Linked DNA regions of Frankia alni ACN14a. The protein of the gene in region 1 interacts with the protein of each later gene in a pairwise test. Links are inferred from orthologs where the notes say so. Each region holds a gene or a part of one and is shown in the gene's direction. Other genes may lie near its edges. The genes, in order: FRAAL_RS27920 and ndk.

The links.
Region 2: the proteins of FRAAL_RS27920 (region 1) and ndk interact in binary tests that used the Escherichia coli proteins (3 or more experiments, as listed by UniProt). The link is inferred for Frankia alni ACN14a from one-to-one orthologs.

Annotation. Positions count from the first base shown.
Region 1 is NC_008278.1:6,946,856-6,956,328, forward strand. The notes cover bases 2,373-5,170. They hold FRAAL_RS27920 (5-formyltetrahydrofolate cyclo-ligase), read left to right. Parts: upstream 2,373-3,276; coding sequence 3,277-4,065; downstream 4,066-5,170. Other genes in these bases: galU (UTP--glucose-1-phosphate uridylyltransferase GalU), read right to left, coding at 2,373-2,895; FRAAL_RS35375 (hypothetical protein), read right to left, coding at 4,265-4,495. Outside these bases: cyclic pyranopterin monophosphate synthase MoaC, read right to left, coding at 1-342; molybdotransferase-like divisome protein Glp, read right to left, coding at 339-1,685; more of galU, read right to left, coding at 1,963-2,372; FRAAL_RS27930 (hypothetical protein), read right to left, coding at 5,256-5,486; FRAAL_RS27935 (hypothetical protein), read left to right, coding at 5,565-5,864; FRAAL_RS33855 (hypothetical protein), read left to right, coding at 6,129-6,272; FRAAL_RS27940 (alpha/beta fold hydrolase), read right to left, coding at 6,432-7,193; FRAAL_RS27945 (GntR family transcriptional regulator), read left to right, coding at 7,527-8,252; biuH (biuret amidohydrolase), read left to right, coding at 8,318-9,196; FRAAL_RS27955 (allophanate hydrolase), read left to right, coding at 9,212-9,473. UniProt on the Escherichia coli protein: Involved in the removal of 5-formyltetrahydrofolate.
Region 2 is NC_008278.1:2,075,241-2,084,786, forward strand. What follows is about bases 5-2,875. They hold ndk (nucleoside-diphosphate kinase), read left to right. Parts: upstream 5-1,168; coding sequence 1,169-1,582; downstream 1,583-2,875. Other genes in these bases: FRAAL_RS08285 (folylpolyglutamate synthase/dihydrofolate synthase family protein), read left to right, coding at 5-1,064; FRAAL_RS08295 (rod shape-determining protein), read left to right, coding at 2,206-2,875. In the rest of the region: more of FRAAL_RS08285, read left to right, coding at 1-4; more of FRAAL_RS08295, read left to right, coding at 2,876-3,237; rod shape-determining protein MreC, read left to right, coding at 3,516-4,511; rod shape-determining protein MreD, read left to right, coding at 4,518-5,060; mrdA (penicillin-binding protein 2), read left to right, coding at 5,057-7,474; rod shape-determining protein RodA, read left to right, coding at 7,626-8,861; FRAAL_RS08320 (TIGR03960 family B12-binding radical SAM protein), read left to right, coding at 9,049-9,546. UniProt on the Escherichia coli protein: Major role in the synthesis of nucleoside triphosphates other than ATP. The ATP gamma phosphate is transferred to the NDP beta phosphate via a ping-pong mechanism, using a phosphorylated active-site intermediate.

The DNA of each region.
Region 1 (9,473 bases):
CTCCATCTCGACGCCGGTCCGGTCGGCCGTCCGCACGGTGGCGGTGATCTCCACCCCGTCGTCGCGGACGGTGAGGTCGACGGTGACCCCGGAGATCGCGATGGGATGGCACAGCGGGACGAGGTCCGGCGTGCGCTTCGCGCCCATGATCCCGGCGATCCGGGCGGTCCCGAGCGCGTCCCCCTTGGGCACCCCGGTGCCGCGCAGCAGCCCGACCACCTCCGGGGTGACCCGCAGCAGGCCGGTGGCGCTCGCCGTGCGGGCGGTGACGTCCTTGGCCGTGACGTCGACCATTCGGGCCGCGCCGTGCTCGTCGACGTGGGTGAGCCGGGCCGCGGTCATCGGGCGTTCGGCCCCGACGGTTCCGACGGCCCCACGCCCACGCCTGCGCCTGCGCCCGTGCCCGTGTCCGACCTGTCGGTCTCCGCCCAGCCCATGCCGGAGAGGATGGCGCCTGCGTCCCCGCCAAGCAACAGTGCCGGCAGCCGGGCGCCGGCCGGCACCTCCGTCATGTCCTCGGCGATGACCAGCAACGCCTGCGCGCCGGCCAGGGAGGTGAGCTGGTGGGAGCCCTGGCCGCCGGCCGGGCGGGCGACGGTGTCCGGGCCGGGCCGGCCGTCGACGTCGAGATGGTCGAGGACGACCCGCACGAACGTGCGCCGGCCGGGCTGGGAACGCAGCGCCGTGCCGACCGTCACGACGATCCGCGGCAGACCCGTGGCCGCCAGCCCGCGCATCCGGCGCAGGGCCGGGCGCACGAACAGCTCGAAGGAGACCAGCGCGCTGACCGGGTTGCCGGGCAACGTGAAGATCGGCACCCCGTCGACCAGGCCGAAGCCCTGCGGTTTGCCCGGCTGCATCGCCACCTGATCGAACCGCACGCTGCCGGTCCCGGTGAGGACCTCCTTGACGACGTCGTAGGCGCCGACGCTGACCCCGCCGGTGGTCACCACCGCGTCGACCTCGCCCAGCACGCCGTGCAGGGCCTTGGCGAAGGCGTCGGGCTCGTCGGGCACGCCGGTCAGCCGGCGGACGATTGCGCCGGCCTCGCGGGCGGCGGCGGCGATGCCGTGACTGTTGGAGTCGACGATCTGCCCCGCGCCGAGCCGCGAGCCGACCTCGACGAGCTCGGTGCCCGTGGACAGCACCGCCACCCGGGGCCGCGGGTGCACCGGCGGGCGCGCCACGTTGACGGCGGCGAGCAGACCGATCTGGGCCGAGCCGATGACCGTCCCCGCCGGCAGCACCAGCGCGCCGGGGGTGACATCCTCGCCGGCACGGCGGATGTGCAGCCCGCGGGCGGCGGGTCGGCGGACCGCGACCGATGCGCGCCCGCCGTCGGTCCACTCGAGTTGGACCACCGCGTCCGCTCCGCGGGGCAGCGGAGCGCCGGTCATGATCCGCACCGCCGTGCCGGGATCCAGCGGCGCCGGCGTGCCGGGCCCGGCCGGGATGTCGCCGACGACAGGCAGCGTGGTGGGGGCGTCGGCGGTGGCCGCGGCGACGTCGGCAGCCCGCACGGCGTAGCCGTCCATGGCCGAGTTGTCGAAGCTGGGCAGGGCCACCGTCGCCCGGACGTCGGCGGCGAGCACGCAGCCGTGGGCCTGTTCCAGCCCGGCGCGCCGGGGGCGGGTCGGCGCCACCTCCGCGAGAATCCGCTCCAGGTGTTCATCCACCGTCGTCATCGGCGCCCGTCCCCGTTCCTGTTGCCCTGTGATGCCGGCCCGGCGTGCCCGGCCGGCATCGTCCGGGCTACGGCCATCGGAGCCCGGACACCTTCACTGCATCGGCGGGCGGGCGGGTGCCACGCACCCGTCGACGTCCACCGATCCACGCCCGACCTGCGCGCCGATCGCGCCCGGGCCGATCCCGGGAGCGTTCCTGCCCACGCCGGAAGCGTCAAGGTTAGACGAATGCAACAAGGTCAATCAGAGGGAGGAAGGTCGGAGAAAGGCCCGTGAATTAGGACAAATTTCCCTTGGGTCCGCCGGCGGCGACGTACTCCTCGAGCCACGGATAGAGGTCGGGGCCCAGATCCGCCCGCTCGCAGGCGAGCCGGATGACCGCCTTGAGGTAGTCGATCCGGTCCCCGGTGTCGTAGCGCCGGCCCGTGAACACCACGCCGTGCACCGGCTGGGCGTCCGTGCCCCCGGCCACCGCGTTCAGCGCCAGCGTCCGCAGCGCGTCGGTGATCTGGATCTCCCCGCCTCGCCCGGGCTCGGTGCGCCGCAGCACCTCGAAGATCTCCGGGGCCAGGACGTAGCGGCCGATGATCGCCAGGTTGCTCGGCGCCTCCGCGACCGGCGGCTTCTCCACCAGGTCCAGGATGCGCACGATCCCGTACCGGTCGTCCGGCCCGGTGGGGACGGACTCCACGGTGGCGACGCCGTACATCGAGACCTGCTCCCGCGGGACCTCCATCAGCGCGATGACGCTGCCGCCGAAGCGGGCCTGCACCGCGAGCATCTCCGCCAGCAGCGGGTCGCGCTCGTCGATGAGATCGTCACCGAGCAGGACGGCGAAGGGCTCGTCGCCCACGTGCGCGGCCGCGCACAGGATGGCGTGACCGAGCCCCCGCGGCGAGGGCTGGCGGACCGAGTGCACCTCGGCCAGCTCCGCCGACGCGCGGACTCGGCGAAGGCGGGTCTCGTCGCCCTTGCGTTCGAGCGCGGCCTCGATGTCCGCCTCTCGATCAAAATGGTCCTCGATCGCCTTCTTGGTACGACTGGTGACAAGGAGGACGTCGCGCAGGCCGACCCGGGAGGCCTCCTCGACGACGTATTCGATAGCCGGCCTGTCGACGACCGGCAGCATCTCCTTGGGCACCGCCTTGGTGGCCGGCAGGAAGCGAGTGCCCAGACCCGCGGCCGGAATAACCGCCTTCGTCACTGGCATGGGGAAACCTTAGCCGGGTCGAAGTGCACGGGCACCGCGGCGGGCGCCTTCCACGGACGATGCACAGGTCGGGCGGTGTCCGTCCGGGTGCCGGGCGCCACCGGCCCGGCCACGACACCGCCGGCCCCGCGCGCCAAGCACCCACCCCGCCCACCCGCCGCCCACGGCTCCCACGATCCGGACGACCCGCCCGCTGCGGCTCGCGCGCCCCGTCCGTGGGCCGTGGAGCCCCGCCGGCGCCCCCGCGACCGCGGCCGCCGGTGTGACCCGTCGTGGCCGCGCGGGCCGGTGGCCTGCTCCGCCGCGCATCCCACGACATCATCCGAGGCCGAGGACCCCGGCAACCGCCCCTGCGGCGCCGACCTGCGGGAGGCTGAGCACGTGCAGGGAAAACACCCACCACCCGATCACCCGCGGGAGACGCCCGCCACCGAGCCGCCGACCCGGCCGCCCGCCCTGCCACCCTCCCTGCCGCCGACCCGGCCGCCGGCCCTGCACCCCGGCCTGCCGGTGGCCGGCGCGGTGCTCGGATCGGACGGTGACGCCGCGGCGGGCGGCTCCGCCAAGCAACGGCTGCGCGCCCGGCTGCTCGCCCAGCGGCGAGCCTCCCTGGCCCTGCGCCACGAGCCCTGGTCGTCGGCGGACACGGCGGTGCTGGCGACACGGATCCTGCAGATCCCCGAGATCACCGACGCCCGGTGCGTCGCGGCCTATGTGGGGCTGCCCGGCGAGCCCGATCTCGCCGACCTGCTGGCCCGGCTGCTCGCCCGCGGCACCCGGGTGCTGCTGCCGGTGGTGCGCGCCGATCTCGACCTCGACTTCCGCGAGTACGCCGGCACCCTGATCCCGGGCGCCCTGGGCACCCGGGAGCCACCCGCGGCGGCACCCTCGGGAGACCTTTCCGCGGCCGACGCCGTGATCATCCCGGCGCTCGCCGTCGATCGGGCGGGACGGCGACTCGGTCGGGGCGGCGGCTCCTACGACCGCGCGCTGCGCCGGGTCGCGCCCGACGTGCCCGTGATCGCCGTGCTCTACGACCAGGAGCTGCTCGATCTCGTCCCCACGGAGGAGCACGATCGCAGCGTGAAGATCATCGTCACGCCAAGTCGTACGCTACGGTGCGAACCGACCGACGGCACCCGGGAACATCCGAGGCCGTCCACGAGCTAAAGTTGGCAGTCGCCACTTCTGAGTGCCAGCTCCGGGAGGAGTACGTGCCTACCTACCAGTACCGCTGCACCGACTGCGGACGTGACCTTGAAGTCGTGCAGAGCTTCAGCGATGCGTCACTGACGGAGTGCCCGACCTGCGCCGGACGACTTCGTAAAGTGTTCGGTTCGGTGGGCGTGGTGTTCAAGGGCAGCGGCTTCTACAAGAACGACAGCCGGTCGAGCTCCGCCGGCGGTTCCACGCAGCACCGCCCGAAGGACACCGCGGACGCCGCGAGCACCAACGCCACCAGCTCCGCCGGCGGAAGCGACTCGTCGTCCAGCTCCGAGTCGTCCTCGGCCGCCACCGCGGCGAGCAGCAGCTCGTCCTCGTCGGCGCCCTCGACGTCGAGCACGGCCTCCAGCACCGCGGCGGCCTGACCGACCGACACACCTGCACCGTCCACCGAAGGCGTCCGGGCGCTCGTCGCCCCGGGCGCCTTCGGTATGCCCCGGGCGGCAACGACCCGGCGCCCCGCTGGACTCGGCGCCCCGCTGGACCACGCGCCCCGCCGGGCCAAGCACCCCGCCGGGCCGAGCACCCGCCTTCGCGCGACCGGTCCCGCACGACCGGCCCTCGGCGTCAGCCCACTGCCGGGTGGCGCACTGCGGTACGTCCCGCACGCTTGCCGGCACCGGAGCGGTACCCGATGCACCGCACCGCCCCCGGCGACCCGAACGAGACGAGGCCGGGGCTCCGCGTCGCCCTGACCGATGCCGATGCCGACGAGACCGGATGACGGGACCCACGGCGACGTGACCGATGCCGGAGCCGGGGCCGGAGGAGGCCGGGTCCGACGAAGCCGGGATCACGGGAGTCGACGGTCGCGGTCGCGCGGTCGGGCAGGCCCGACGAGTGCCACGTGGACGGGCGTCCCATGCCTGTCCGGCTCGCCTTCCCCCAGTGGTGACCGGCGACCGGCGCTCCGCTCAGATCGGAGCACCGCACACCGATGAACCGGGACGGGAGCGGACGTTCCGTTTCGTACAGCTCCCCGAAATGCGCTGTTAGTGCGATTCAGCACGGCTGCCAGGCATTTCCGTTCGCCTCCGGACGGCAGGTACCGCCGAAGCCGACGACGGCGACGGCCGCCGATCCGGACCGACTCCGGATCGGGTCACGCGCCCGCGCCGCCGTACCAGACACACCGCCTACTGTTTGCGGCGTCGATAGTGCTCCACGATCCAGGCGTCTACCTCTCGCTTGCGCCAAACTCGGGTGCCTTTGGCACCACTACCCGTCGGCGCGTTGATGACCTGCAAGGGTGCCGGAAACCGGGAGTCCTTGCGCGTCCAGTAGTCCACCGCCTGGCGAGTGATCTTGAGTTGGAACGCGATGTCCCCGATGCCGACCAACTGCTCACCGTCGTCCACGCGGAACATCGTAACCACTTTGCTCTTCCCCAAGAACCTCGCTAGGGTCTATTTTGCTGCGTAGCAAATTTACGGAGGAGGAAACTGATGCCCCCCACGCCACGCCGCGCCGATGAGGTCGGGGCGCTGTTAGACCGCGACGAGGACTACGACACCGATCCGATCGGGGATCCGCCGATCACGGTGAGCCGCTACCGGGCGTCGATCCGGGCGGTCCTGGATGTCCGGACGCCGGAGCCCGGGATCGTCGCTTCCGCGTGGTCCCAACGGGAGACGGACGCCTTCCTGGCGGGCAGCCGGGCTACCCTGCGGCTCGTCATCGAGGTGATCGGGCACGCCCTGGCCACGCCGCCACCCGCCCGCGGTGGTTCCAGCGGCGTAGATTGACCGTCGGCGCGCGGCCCGGATCCGGGTGGCCACCATCCCGTCCGGATCCGGGCCCCGCGCCCCCGGCCGGCGGCATTGCCGCAGCCGGCCCGGGCGCGTGAGCGGCCCGGGCATCGGGCCGAACAACGGCTCGCGGCTAACCCGTCAGCGGGACGCAGTCGGCGTCCCGTCGGCAATCGATTCAGCACCGACCTGCGGCCCCGACCGCGATCGCCGGTCCGGGACCGCGGCAACCAACAGGCCGCGCCACACGAGGGGAAGATCATGGGCGCCACTGAGCCGCGCGACGACGACGCGTTCGACGACGAACGGGAGATCGGATGGGGCGACGAGTCATTGTCCGAGGAAGACGACCCGGACATCGAGCGGCTCCTCGCCGATCTGCCGCCGCACCACGTCGAGCGCTGACCGCAGGCGACACCGCTGGTCACCGGCGCGGGCCACGAGGAGGAAAGCGCCGCGTCGGGCCGGCTTTCCCGGCACAATACCTCTACCGGTAGGTAAGCCCGACCGCCGTACCACGGCACCCGCGCCAGATCAGGCGAATTGCGGGTGCCGAGGCACGGTTTACCGCGTTGACCGCGCCCCCGGCACGCGCAATCCGTGGTCGGAGCTGGACTGCCCGCGGGAAGCAGGCGCCGAGCCGGCCTCGGGGCCACGGTGGACGCTCTCGAGCAGGCGGGCGAAGGCGGCCGGCGCCTCCAGGTGGGCTGCGTGTCCGCAACCGGGCACGACCCGGACCGTCAGCCCCAGCTTCTCCCGCAGGAGCAGGGCGGCACGATGGCGCACGGGCGGCGAGTCCGCCCCCACCGTGATGATCGTCGGGCAGATCCGCGCCGGCAGCGGCGGCGGCTCGAAGTCCAGGAACATCGCCAGGTCCCGAGCGACGGCGTCCGGGTCGGCCGGTGCGTCGGCGGAGCTCCACGCGGGCCCGTACAGCGCGCGGGCGAAGGGGACCACGCCGCCCTGGGCGAACGCGGCGGCCATCGGCGCGAGCAGCCCGGGCAGCAGCGACCCCACGGCCGGCTCGTGCAGCACGGCACCCGCCAGGGGCACGCCGGCGGCGAGGATCGCCAGCCCCAGCGTCGCGCCGCCGCTCACCCCGCCGTAGACGGCGCCGTCGAGCAGCGGCCGCAGCGCCACCAGTTCCGCGGCCAGACTCCCGGTGGACGGCCGGTCCGGGGCCTGCACCGGCCGGTCGCCGAGTTCTCGACGCACGTGCCGCCACACCGCCCCTGTCGTCGCCGTGCCGTGCACGAGCACGACGGGTGGCACCACCCCGGTCCCTCCTGCCGTGCCGGGCGTCCCGGCCGCCCTCGTCTCCGACATCACGGCCTCCCCGTTCCACGCATCGTCCCGTCGTCCATCACCGCGTCAGCCTCCGTCCCGTCCGTTGACCGAACCGTCCACGGACGGCCGTTAACGCGTCCGCAATCCCCGTCGCAGGAAAGTAACAACGAGCGCATTGATCGGAAACATTCGAATCCTTACCGTCCAATGCATGTACACGGCTCTGTATACAGCGCAGTATGCAACAGGGGCGTCAGGCCCGTCACGAGCGCCCTCGGCGACCGGCCGGGGACGGATGCCGACCGCCGCCGGGCGGCGGCACGGCCGAGGGGGGTGGCGCACCGTCGACGTCGATGTCGGATGCTCGACTGTATGACTCCCTCGCCGACCCCGAGGTCCACCGCCGCCGGCAACCTTCGCGACCAGGCATATGTCGCACTGCGTCGACGACTGATGTCCGGGGAGTTCTCCTTTCGGGACCGGCTTGCCGAGGAACGCCTCGCCGCCCTGCTCGGAGTCTCGCGCACCCCCATCCGGGAGGCCCTGACCCGGCTGGCCGGCGACGGCCTGGTGGAGAAACGGCAGGACGGCGGCTACTACCCGGCCGAGCCCGACCTCGGCGCCCTGCGCGACCTCTACGAGATCCGGGTCACGCTGGAGCTGCGCGGGCTGCAGCGCGCGGTGGAGTCCGGCACCGCGCACGACCCGGCGGTGTTGGAGCCGTTGCGGGACACCTGGCGCGCCCTGCGCGACGATCAGCCGGCCCCCGATCCGGCTTTCGTCGTCCTGGACGAGGAATTCCACATCACCCTCAGCCGCGCGTCGGGAAACGCGGAACTCGCGCACATGTTGGACGCAATAAATGCTCGGATACGCCCCGTTCGGATGCATGACTTCGTTACCGCCGACCGGGTTGAACTGACGATCAGCCAACATCTCGGGATCGTCGAGAGGGTGCTCGCCGGCGATCTCGAGGGCAGCGTCGCCGCCCTGCGCCAGCACGTCGGCGAGTCCATGGACGTCGTCGAGAAGCGGGCGGCCCGGGCGATCACGCAGATGGTGCTCAACCGCAGCCGCGCCTCGGGGATCAGGAGCTGACCGCGCCGGCGGCGGACGCCCACCAGCACGACCGATCACCGTCGGCTCGCACGAGGAGGACCGTCATGACCGCCGCAACCTCAGCCCCCACCGGTCTGGACCCCGAAGCCCCGGCAGGCGCCGAAGCGCCCGCCGGCGCCGAAGGCCCCGCCGGCACCGAAGGCCCCGCCGTCGTGACTCGGCCCGCCGTCACGGCCGGCCCTCCCCTGCCCAACCCGGTCCGGCTGGCCGCCGCCGGGGACCTGCGGATCGGGCCTGTCGTCGCGAACCCCTATGCCTGGCCCTACGACGGTTCGTTCAGCCCGGCGACGACCGCCGTCATCAACATCGACTGGCAGGTCGACTTCTGCGGCCCGGGCGGCTACGTGGACGCGATGGGCTACGACCTCGGGCTGACCCGCGCCGGCCTCGCCCCCACCGCGGCACTGCTGGCCGCGCTGCGCCCGCTGGGCTTCCTCATCGTGCACACCCGGGAAGGACATCGCCCGGACCTGTCGGACTGCCCGCCGAACAAGCTGTGGCGCTCGAAGCAGATCGGCGCCGGCATCGGGGATCGGGGCCCGCGCGGGCGAATCCTCACGCGCGGCGAGCCCGGCTGGGAGATCGTGCCCGAGGTCGCGCCGCTGCCGGGCGAGATCGTGATCGACAAGCCGGGCAAGGGCTCCTTCTACGCGACCGACCTGGACCTCGTGCTGCGCCGGCACGGCATCACCCACATCATCCTGACCGGCATCACCACCGACGTGTGCGTCCACACGACGATGCGGGACGCCAACGACCGCGGGTACGAGTGCCTGCTGCTGTCCGACTGCACCGGGGCCACGGATCCCAGCAACCACGCGGCCGCGCTGCACATGGTGACGATGCAGGGTGGCGTCTTCGGCTCGGTGGCGACCTCGGACGCCGTGCGTACTGCGGTCACCGCGGCCACCGCCGCGGTCTGAGCCTCGTCCCGCTCCATGGTCATCGACGCTCCCTCCCCCGACCCGACCAGTACGGCCCCCGCACCATCCACCGCCCACCCAGGACGCGCCCACTCCGATCGGACCATCCCCACCCAGGACCTGCACACCTCGGACCTGCGGGCCCCGAACCCGCAGGCCCCGAACCCGTCGGACCCGTACCTGGACGCCCTCCGCCTGGACGCCCCGAATCTGCAGGCCGCGGTGCTGTTGGCGGGGTACCGCAGCGGCCGGCTGCGGGTGTCCGAGGTGATCGCCG
Region 2 (9,546 bases), 4.9 Mb from region 1 along the record:
CCGTCGAGCTGCTCGCCGCCGTGGCCTTCGCCGCGTTCGCGGACGCCCCGGTCGACGTGGCCGTCGTCGAGTCGGGCTGGGACGGTTCGGTGGTGCTCGGCGACCTGGCCGACCTGCTCGACGCGCCCGTGGCCGCGATCACCCCGGTGGCGGTCACCGGCCCGGACGGCGTCGCCGGGGTGAACCCGCTCGACGCCGTCGACGCCTTCGGCAGCGCGGCCGACGCCGTCGACGCCGCCGTGCTCGCCGGGGACACCGACGCCGCCGAGGCGGAGCTCGCCCGGATCGCCGCGCGGGTCGGCTCGGCCATCCGGGCGGACACCCTCGTCGTGCTCGCCCAGCAGGCCCTGCCGGCCGCGCAGGCGCTGCTGCGGCGGGCGGCCGGCAGCGGGGCGACGGTGGCCCGGGAGGGCATGGAGTTCGGCGTGCTCGGCCGCCGCATCGCCGTCGGCGGGCAGGTGATCACGCTGAAGGGGCTCGGCGGCACGTACGACGAGCTCTTCCTGCCTCTGCACGGCGCCCATCAGGCGCATGACGCGGCGGTCGCCCTCGCCGCGGTCGAGGCGTTCCTGGGCGGCGGCCGCAGCGCGCTCGACCTCGACGCCGTCCGGGCGGGGCTCGCCCAGGTCGACGTCCGGGGCCGGCTGGAGGTCGTGCGCCGCTCACCGACGATCGTGCTCGACGTCGCCCAGGACCCGCTCGGCGCGGCGGCCCTCGCGGGCGCGGTCGAGGAGGCGTTCGGCTTCGACGTGCTCGTCGGCGTGGTCGCCGTCGACGGCGACGAGGCGCTCGCCGCCCGGATCCTGGCCGCGCTCGAGCCGGTCCTCGCCCACGTGGTCGTCACGAGCGGGGCGACGGCGGCGGCGCTGGGCGTCGACGATCTCGCGGCCGTGGCGACGGGTGTGTTCGGCGCCGACCGGGTCGAGGTCGCCCCCCGGCTCGACGACGCGGTCGACGACGCGGTGCGGCTCGCCGAGGAGGACGCCGACCTCGGCGGAGCCGGGGTGCTGGTGACGGGTTCGGCCCCCGTTGTGGGTCGGGCGCGGGCGTTGCTGCGGTCCTGAGGTGGCCCGGTTCGGCCATGGTGATGGCGCGGGCACCCTGTAAGTTGACACCGGGCCCGCGGGCCCGTCGAGGACGACGAAGTCGATGATCGAGAAGGAGTACCGTGTCCGCCGAGCGCACCCTCATCCTGGTCAAGCCCGATGGCGTCAGCCGTGGCCTCGTCGGTGAGGTGGTCGGCCGGCTGGAGCGCAAGGGGCTCACCCTGGTGGCCCTGGAGCTGCGTACGCTGGAGCGCTCCGTCGCCGAGACGCACTACGGCGAACACGCCAGCAAGCCCTTCTTCGGCGAGCTGGTCGACTTCATCGTCTCCGGCCCGCTGGTCGCGCTGGTCGCCGAGGGTCCGCGGGCCGTCGAGGCGTCGCGTGGGCTGATCGGCGCCACCGACCCGGTGAAGGCCGCCCCCGGCTCGCTGCGCGGCGACTACGCGCTGGAAATCGGCCAGAACCTCGTGCACGGCTCCGACTCGCCGGAGTCCGCCAAGCGCGAGATCGACCTGTTCTTCCCCGGCCTGAGCTGACCTGCGCCGGCTCGTCCGTCCTCGTCCGTCCTCGTCCGTCCTCGTCCGTTCGGCGGGTGCGGACGGACGGGCACCCATCCCCGCTGGCACGGATGGGTGAGTGGTCGCGGCGTGGTCCCGGGCGGACCGGACGACGCCGTGCGCTCACCGGATTCGGGTGAGTTCCCCGGCGCCGCGTGGCCCCCGGGAGTCCTCGTCCGCGCAGCTGTGGACGCACTCTGCTGATCGCAGCCGGCTGTTTCGTGCCTGCATCGCGTCTTCGTCCGTCCGTCGGGGCCTCGTTGAGACGCGTTGCGTAGGGGGGCTGTCACCCGTTGATGGTCGTTGGGTCGGTCTGACCCAAGGGTGACACGAGCCGTCCCGTGACCGGCCGGGGCGGCGGGGGGCTGCCCGGCGGTCTACCCTTCAAGTACTTGCCCGGAGCGTGTCCGGTGGGTCGCAGTGACCGGCTGTGACGGTTGGTTGCCGCGGTCGTTTCCGCGTGGGGCGCTCCGGGTCGTCCTGCCCGATCTACGAACCCTGTACGTGTTCCACGCGCTTCTCCGGCTCCCTGGCTGGCCGTGCCGTCGGCCGCGCCGGAGGCGGCCAGGACCGCATCCCCCCGGGAAGGTCGGTACCCGACGATGTCCAGTTCGCTGTCGTTCCTCGGTCGTGACATGGCCGTCGATCTCGGTACCGCCAACACCCTGGTGTACGTGCGCGGCCGCGGGATCGTGCTCAACGAGCCGAGCGTGGTCGCCATCAACACCACGACCTCCGGCATCCTCGCGGTCGGTACGGACGCCAAGCGGATGATCGGCCGAACCCCGGGGAACGTCGTGGCCGTGCGCCCCCTGAAGGACGGCGTCATCGCCGACTTCGAGACCACCGAGCGGATGCTGCGGTACTTCATCCAGAAGGTGCACCGGCGGCGCCATTTCGCCAAGCCGCGGCTGGTCGTCTGCGTGCCGTCGGGGATCACCGGGGTGGAGCAGCGGGCCGTAAAGGACGCCGGCTACCAGGCCGGCGCCCGCAAGGTGTACATCATCGAGGAGCCGATGGCCGCCGCCATCGGCGCGGGCCTGCCGGTGCACGAGCCGACCGGCAACATGGTCGTCGACATCGGCGGCGGGACGACCGAGGTCGCCGTGATCTCGCTGGGGGGCATCGTCACCAGCCAGTCGATCCGCACCGCCGGCGACGAGCTGGACGTCGCGATCATCTCCTATGTGAAGAAGGAGTACTCGTTGATGCTCGGCGAGCGCACCGCCGAGGAGATCAAGATGGCGATCGGCTCGGCGCACAAGGTGCCCGACGAGCCCAGCGCCGAGATCCGCGGGCGCGACCTCGTCACCGGCCTGCCCAAGACGATCGTGGTGACCGCGGAGGAGATCCGCAAGGCGATCGAGGAGCCGGTCAACGCCGTGATCGACGCGGTGAAGGTGACGCTGGACCGCTGCCCGCCGGAGCTGTCCGGCGACATCATGGACCGCGGCATCGTCCTGACCGGCGGCGGTGCCCTGCTGCGCGGGCTCGACGAGCGGTTGCGGCACGAGACCGGCATGCCCATTCACATCGCCGAGAACCCGCTGCACTCGGTGGCCATGGGCTCGGGCAAGTGCGTCGAGGAGTTCGAGGCGCTCCAGCAGGTACTGATCTCGGAGCCGCGGCGGTAACGGGCCGCGGTCGCACCCCCCGGCGCGTCCCTGCGGGCGCTGTCCAGGACGTCCCCACCGGTGGGGAGTTTCGTGTCAGATCCGGGAACGTCGCGGCGATGTGGATCGTCCGACCTCAGCGACGGACCGCGCGCGGCGGCCGGCTCCGGCCGGCGCCGCCGGCCCGTCGCCACCCGGCCGGTGCCGTGCCCGCCCCGCGGTGAGCGGGCAGGTGCCCCGTGCCGCCCGGCGCCTGCCGTGCGGCGGCGCGGGGCCTGAGAGCTTGTTCGGAGGCTGCTGTGGGGCGTGACACGAGGCGATCCCGCCTGGTGATCGTCGCCTTGCTCATCGCCGCCTTCACCCTGATCACCCTCGACTACAAGACCGGCCGCTCCGCCAGCGGAGCCCGCGGGGTCGTGCACTCCGTCCTCGGCGGCGTCGAGGACGGCGTGACCGCGGTGACCCGGCCGATCGGCCGGACCGCCTCGTCGCTGGGCCATCCGAACCGTTACCACGACCGTGCCGACCGGCTGGCCCAGGAGAACGCCGGGCTGCGCCGCCAGCTCGCCGACAACGCCGAGATCGGCCGGATGTCCAAGCAGCTCGGCGACCTGCGGCTGATCGCGGACAAGGGCCGGTACTCGATCGTGCCGGCCAAGGTCATCGCGGTCGGCGACGTGACGGGCACGGACTGGACCGTCACCATCAACGCCGGCCGGGACGACGGCGTCGACGTCGACAAGACCGTCCTCAACGCCGACGGGCTCGTCGGCACCGTCTCCTCGGCCACGGCCCACACCGCCGTGGTCCGCCTCGCCTGCGACCCGGGCAGCCGGGTCGGCGCCCGCCTGGAACGCACTCAGCTGCTCGGCGCCGTGGCCGGCGGCCAGGGGCCGAGCACGCTGACCTTCACCCTGTACGACGCCTCCTATCGGGTGCAGAAGGGCGACCGGCTGGTGACCTTCGGCAGCATGGACTACGTCGCCGGCGTGCCCATCGGCGTCGTCACCAAGGTCACCGACGTCGGCGGCCTGTCCCGGACGGCGGAGGTCAGGCCGTACGTGTCGGTCGGGACGCTCGACCTCGTCGGCGTGGTCGTCGGCCGGCCGGCGACGGACCCGGGTGACCGTCTGCTGGCGCCGCAGCCGGTGCCGACCCCGCCGGCCGCGCAGCCGCCCGCGTCCGGCCCGGCCAGTCCCGGCACGACGACCTCCGGCACGACGACCTCCGGCACGACCGGGCCCGGCTCGACCACCTCCGGGACGATCCAGCCCGGCCAGGGCGGGGCGGGCTGACTGGGCATGTGGGACATCGCCGGCTCCGCGGACACCCTGCGCGCCCGCACCTTCGTCGCCGCAGTCGCGCTGCTGTCGGTCGCGCTCGTCGTGCAGGTCTCGATCGTCGCCCGGTTGGGCCTGCCCGGCGGCCGGCTGGACCTCGTGCTCATCCTGCTGGCCGCGATCTCGCTGCTGGAGGGTCCGCTGGTCGGAGCGGTCAGCGGGTTTGTGGTCGGGGTGTTGGCCGATCTGGCGTCAAGTCACGTTCTCGGCCAGTCTGCTCTCGTTATGTGTCTGGTCGGTTACGCTGTCGGCCTGGTGATGGATGCGGCGGAGCGGTCGGTGGCGGTGCCCCTCGCGGTGATCGCCGGAGCCTGCGTGGCGGGCACCCTGGGCTACGCGGCGACGACCTCGATCTTTGGTGAGGCGGCGCTGACCGGCGGCGAGGCGGTCGTCCGCGCGCTGGCCGCCGGCGTCTACGCGGTGCTGCTGACCCCGTTCCTGTTCCCGTTGCTGGCCGCGGGCTCCCGGCGGTTGTCCGGCCGCTCCCGGCGGGGCGGCCGATGAACGATCGGATGCGCATCCGCGTCCTGCTGCTGCGGGTGCTGGTCCTGTCGCTGCTGGCGACCCTGGGTGCGCGGCTGTGGGTGCTGCAGGTTCTCGACGGGGACCACTACCGCCAGGTCGCCGAGACGAACCGGGTGCGCGAGGTGGTGACCCCCGCGACCCGCGGGATGATCCTCGACGACCGTGGCCAGCCCCTGGTCCGCAACCGCACCTCGCTGGTCATCTCGGTGAACCGGTCCGCGACGGACCGGCAGGCCGACCACGGCAAGGCGGTCCTCGCCCGGCTCGCCGGGGTGATCAACACCCCGGCCGACGAGCTGACCAGGCGGATCAGGTTCTGCACCGCCCAGGTGAAGCCGCCGTGCTGGAACGGCTCGCCCTACCAACCGGTTCCGGTCGCCAAGGACGTCAGCCCCCAGCAGGCGCTCGCCGTCATCGAGCATCCTGACCGCTTCCCCGGCGTGTCGGCGGATCTGCAGGCCGTGCGCGAGTACCCGCACGGCTCGCTGGCCGCGCACGAGCTGGGGTACCTCGCCCCGGTCACCCAGGACCAGCTCGACAAGCAGGGCGACGAGAAGGGCTACCACCTCAACAGCCTGATCGGCGTCGCCGGTCTGGAGAGCACCTACGACGACGAGCTGCGCGGCACCGACGGGGTGGAGCGCCTGGAGGTGGACCGCTTCGGCCGGGTGGCCGGCACCGCGTCGACCACGGCGCCGATCAGCGGCGACCACCTCGTGCTCAACCTCGACCTCGGCGTCCAGCAGGCGACCGAGCAGGCACTGCAGGACACCATCAACCAGCTCGGCGGCGGCAACCGGACCGCCTCGGCGGTCGTGCTCGACGTGCGCACCGGCGGCGTCGTCGCGATGGCCAGCCTGCCGTCGTACAACCCGTCGGTGTTCGTCGGCGGCGTTTCCGAGCAGGACTACCGGGCCCTGTCGGACCCGGCCAACGGCATCCCCCTGCTCTCGCGGGCCTACCAGGGCTCGGGGGCGGCCGGCTCGACGTTCAAGGCCGTCTCCACCGCCGTCGCGATGCAGAACCTGGGCGCCAGGGGCGACCAGCGCTTCGACTGTGCCCCGGCGCTGCAGATCGGCGACCAGGTCTTCCACAACTTCGACGGCGAGTCGGCCGGGCCGATCACCCTGCACCAGGCGCTCGTCATCTCCTGTGACGTCATCTTCGACCAGTTCGCCTACGATTCGTGGCTCGCCGACGGCGGCCTGCGCAATGGCCGTGGGCCCTACGCGCCGCCGAAGGAGTACTTCGTCCGGATGGCCCAGGCCATGGGCTTCGGCAAGGCCACCGGCCTGGACCTGCCCGGGGAGGCCAAGGGGTCCGTGGTCGACCGCGCCGGCGCGAAGGCGATCTGGGAGGAGCTGAAGGACTCCTACTGCCGGCGGGCGAAGAACGGCTACCCGGAGGAGCACGACCCGGTCAAGGCGGAGCGGTTCCGCAAGTACGCGGCCGAGGCGTGCGTGGACGGCTACCTCTACAACGCCGGCGCGGCCACCCAGTTCGCGATCGGCCAGGGGCAGTACCTGTCGCTGAGCCCGCTGCAGCTCGCCACGGCCTACGCCGCGATCGCCAACGGCGGCACCCTGTGGAAGCCCACACTGGCCAAGGCTGCGGTCGCCCCGGACGGCCGGGTGGTGCAGACCTTCCCGCCGCGCAGGGCCGGGACGCTGCCGGTCTCCCCGGAGATCCTCGCCTACATCCGCGGCGGCCTGGCCGGCGTCACCACCGAGGGCGGCGGCACGGCGACCGGCGTCTTCGCGGACTGGCCGAGCACCATCGTCCCGATCGCCGCCAAGACGGGCACCGCCGAGGTCGAGGGCAAGGGCGACACCTCCTGGTTCGCCTCCTTCGCCCCGGCGAACGACCCACGCTTCGCCGTCGTGGTGACGATCCCGGATTCCGGCACCGGCGCCGAGTACGCCGCCCCGGTCGCCAAACGGATCTACCAGGCCATCTACGGCGTCGGGCAGGCGGCGGCGATGCCGGGCGGCCAGCCCCCGGGCGCCCTGCCGAAGATCAACCGGGACGGGACGATCGCGGCGACGTCCGCCGCGGCGGCGTTCCCGTCGATCATCCCGTCCCCGGCGGGATCCGTGCCGGCGTCGCAGGCGGCGTCGCAGGCGGCGCCGCCGGTCGGGACCGTCGTGGCGCAGCCGGTGTCGGCGCCGGGACGGGGGCCGGTCGCCGGAGCGCCGGTCGGTGGTCCGCTTGCGGTGCTGCCCGCGCTGTCGACGGCCGTCGACGCCGCCCGCACCGGCCCCGCAGTGGCGACCGGTGGGACCGGCCCGGCCGGCTGGCACCGGCCGGCCGGGATCGCGGGGCCGCCCGCCGCCGTCGGCGTCCTGTCGTCGGCGCCGAGCCGGGCCCCGCCCGCGGGCACCCCGCGCCCGTGACCCGCCCCGCCGGACCACCCGGTGTCGGCGTGGTCCCGGGCGCGCACGGACGGCCGGGCCGATGTTCAGGAGCACGACGTCCCCGGTCCGGTGATGTCCGGCCGGCCCCGTGCCGGCCGGGCGATGAAGGCGACGTGTGGGAGGAGGCGTGGTGAACCAGGAGGCGGGACCGACCGCGCTGCGTTCGTCCCCGGTACCCGTCCGAGGGCGGATCGGGCAGCTGCGGGACCGCGCCTCCGGGCGCCACTCGCCGCTGCGGCGGCTCGACTGGACGTTGCAGCTCTGCGTCATCGGCCTGTCCGTCGTGGGCGCGTTGCTGGTGTGGTCGGCGACCCGCCAGCGCCTCGGCGAGGCCGGCGCTGATCCGCAGACGTTCCTCAAGCGCCATCTGCTGAACCTCGCCATCGGGCTGGTGCTCGGTGCCATCGCGACCGTCGTCGACTACCGGGTGCTGCGCGCGTACGCGCCGTTCGTCTACCTCGGCTCGCTCGTCGGGCTCGTGGCGGTGCTGCTGTTCGGATCGACGATCAATGGCGCGCACTCGTGGATCGTGCTGCCGGCCGGCTTCCAGCTGCAGCCGTCGGAGTTCGCCAAGGTGGCGCTGGTCGTCGGCGCGGCGATGCTCCTGGGGGAGCAGCACGAGGACCGCCAGACCGGGATCCGGCGCAGCGCCCCCGGCCACGGCGACGTCCTGCTCGTGCTCGGACTGACCGTGGTCCCGATTGCGCTGATCATGCTTCAGCCGGACTTCGGCACGGTCATGGTGCTGGTCTTCACCACCCTCGGCATGCTGGCGGTCAGCGGGGCGCCGCGGCGGTGGGTGCTGGGGCTGATCCTCTGCGGGGTGCTGTTCGGCAGCGCGATCCTGCAGTTCCATCTGCTCCAGCCGTACCAGGAGGCCCGGCTCACCTCGTTCGTCTCCGAGAACAAGGCCTCCTCCGGCACCGGCTACAACGTCGCCCAGGCCATGATCGCGATTGCCAACGGCGGCGTGACCGGCCGCGGCCTGCTGCACGGCCAGCAGACCCAGGGGCAGTTCGTCCCCGAGCAGCAGACCGACTTCGTGTTCAGTGTGGCCGGCGAGGAGCTGGGCTATCTCGGCGCGGGCGGGATCATCGTGCTGCTCGGCGTGGTGCTGTGGCGGGCGCTGTCGATCGGTTTCGCCTCCCAGGACTCCTTCGGCGCGCTGATCGCGACCGGCGTGGTCTGTTGGTTCACCTTCCAGTCGTTCGTCAACGTCGGCATGTGCCTGGGGATCATGCCGGTCACCGGCTTGCCGCTGCCGTTTCTGTCCTACGGCGGCTCGTCGATGTTCGCCAACATGATCGCCGTCGGACTGCTTCAGAACGTCCGCCTACGCTCGCGCTCCGACCCCTACGCCCTGTAGCCGCCGCCCGGCCTCCCCTGCTTGTCCAGAGGGATGAATCGGGCGCGGAAGCCTCCGGACAAGCAGGGAGCCTCACCTGGAGGGACGGGTCGGGCGGGCGGTGGGCGTGGATGGTCGGGAGTGTCCCGAGCTTCGGCTGATCGCTCGGACGCCTGGTGGGGTGCGCCCGTGCCGTAGGCTCGCCTGCATGTCCGGACAGTCGCTGTTCGCTCGCCTGGAGCCGCTGCTCCCGCGGGTGCGAAGGCCCGTGCAATACGTCGGTGGCGAGGGGAACTCCATCGTCAAACCCTGGGACGCCGCCGCGGTGCGCTGGGCCCTGATGTATCCGGACGCCTACGAGGTCGGCCTGCCCAACCAGGGGCTGCAGATCCTCTACGAGATCCTCAACGAGCAGCCGGACGTGCTCGCCGAGCGGACCTACTCGGTGTGGCCCGACCTGGAGGCGCTGCTGCGCGAGCACGGCCTGCCGCAGTTCACCGTGGACGGCCACCGGCCGGTCGGCGACTTCGACGTGCTCGGCGTCAGCTTCTCCACCGAGCTCGGCTACACCAACATGCTCACCGCGCTCGACCTCGCCGGGATCCCGCTGTACGCCGAGCGCCGTGGCGAGTCCGACCCGCTGGTCGTCGCCGGCGGGCACGCCGCGTTCAACCCCGAGCCCATCGCCGGGTTCGTCGACGCCGTG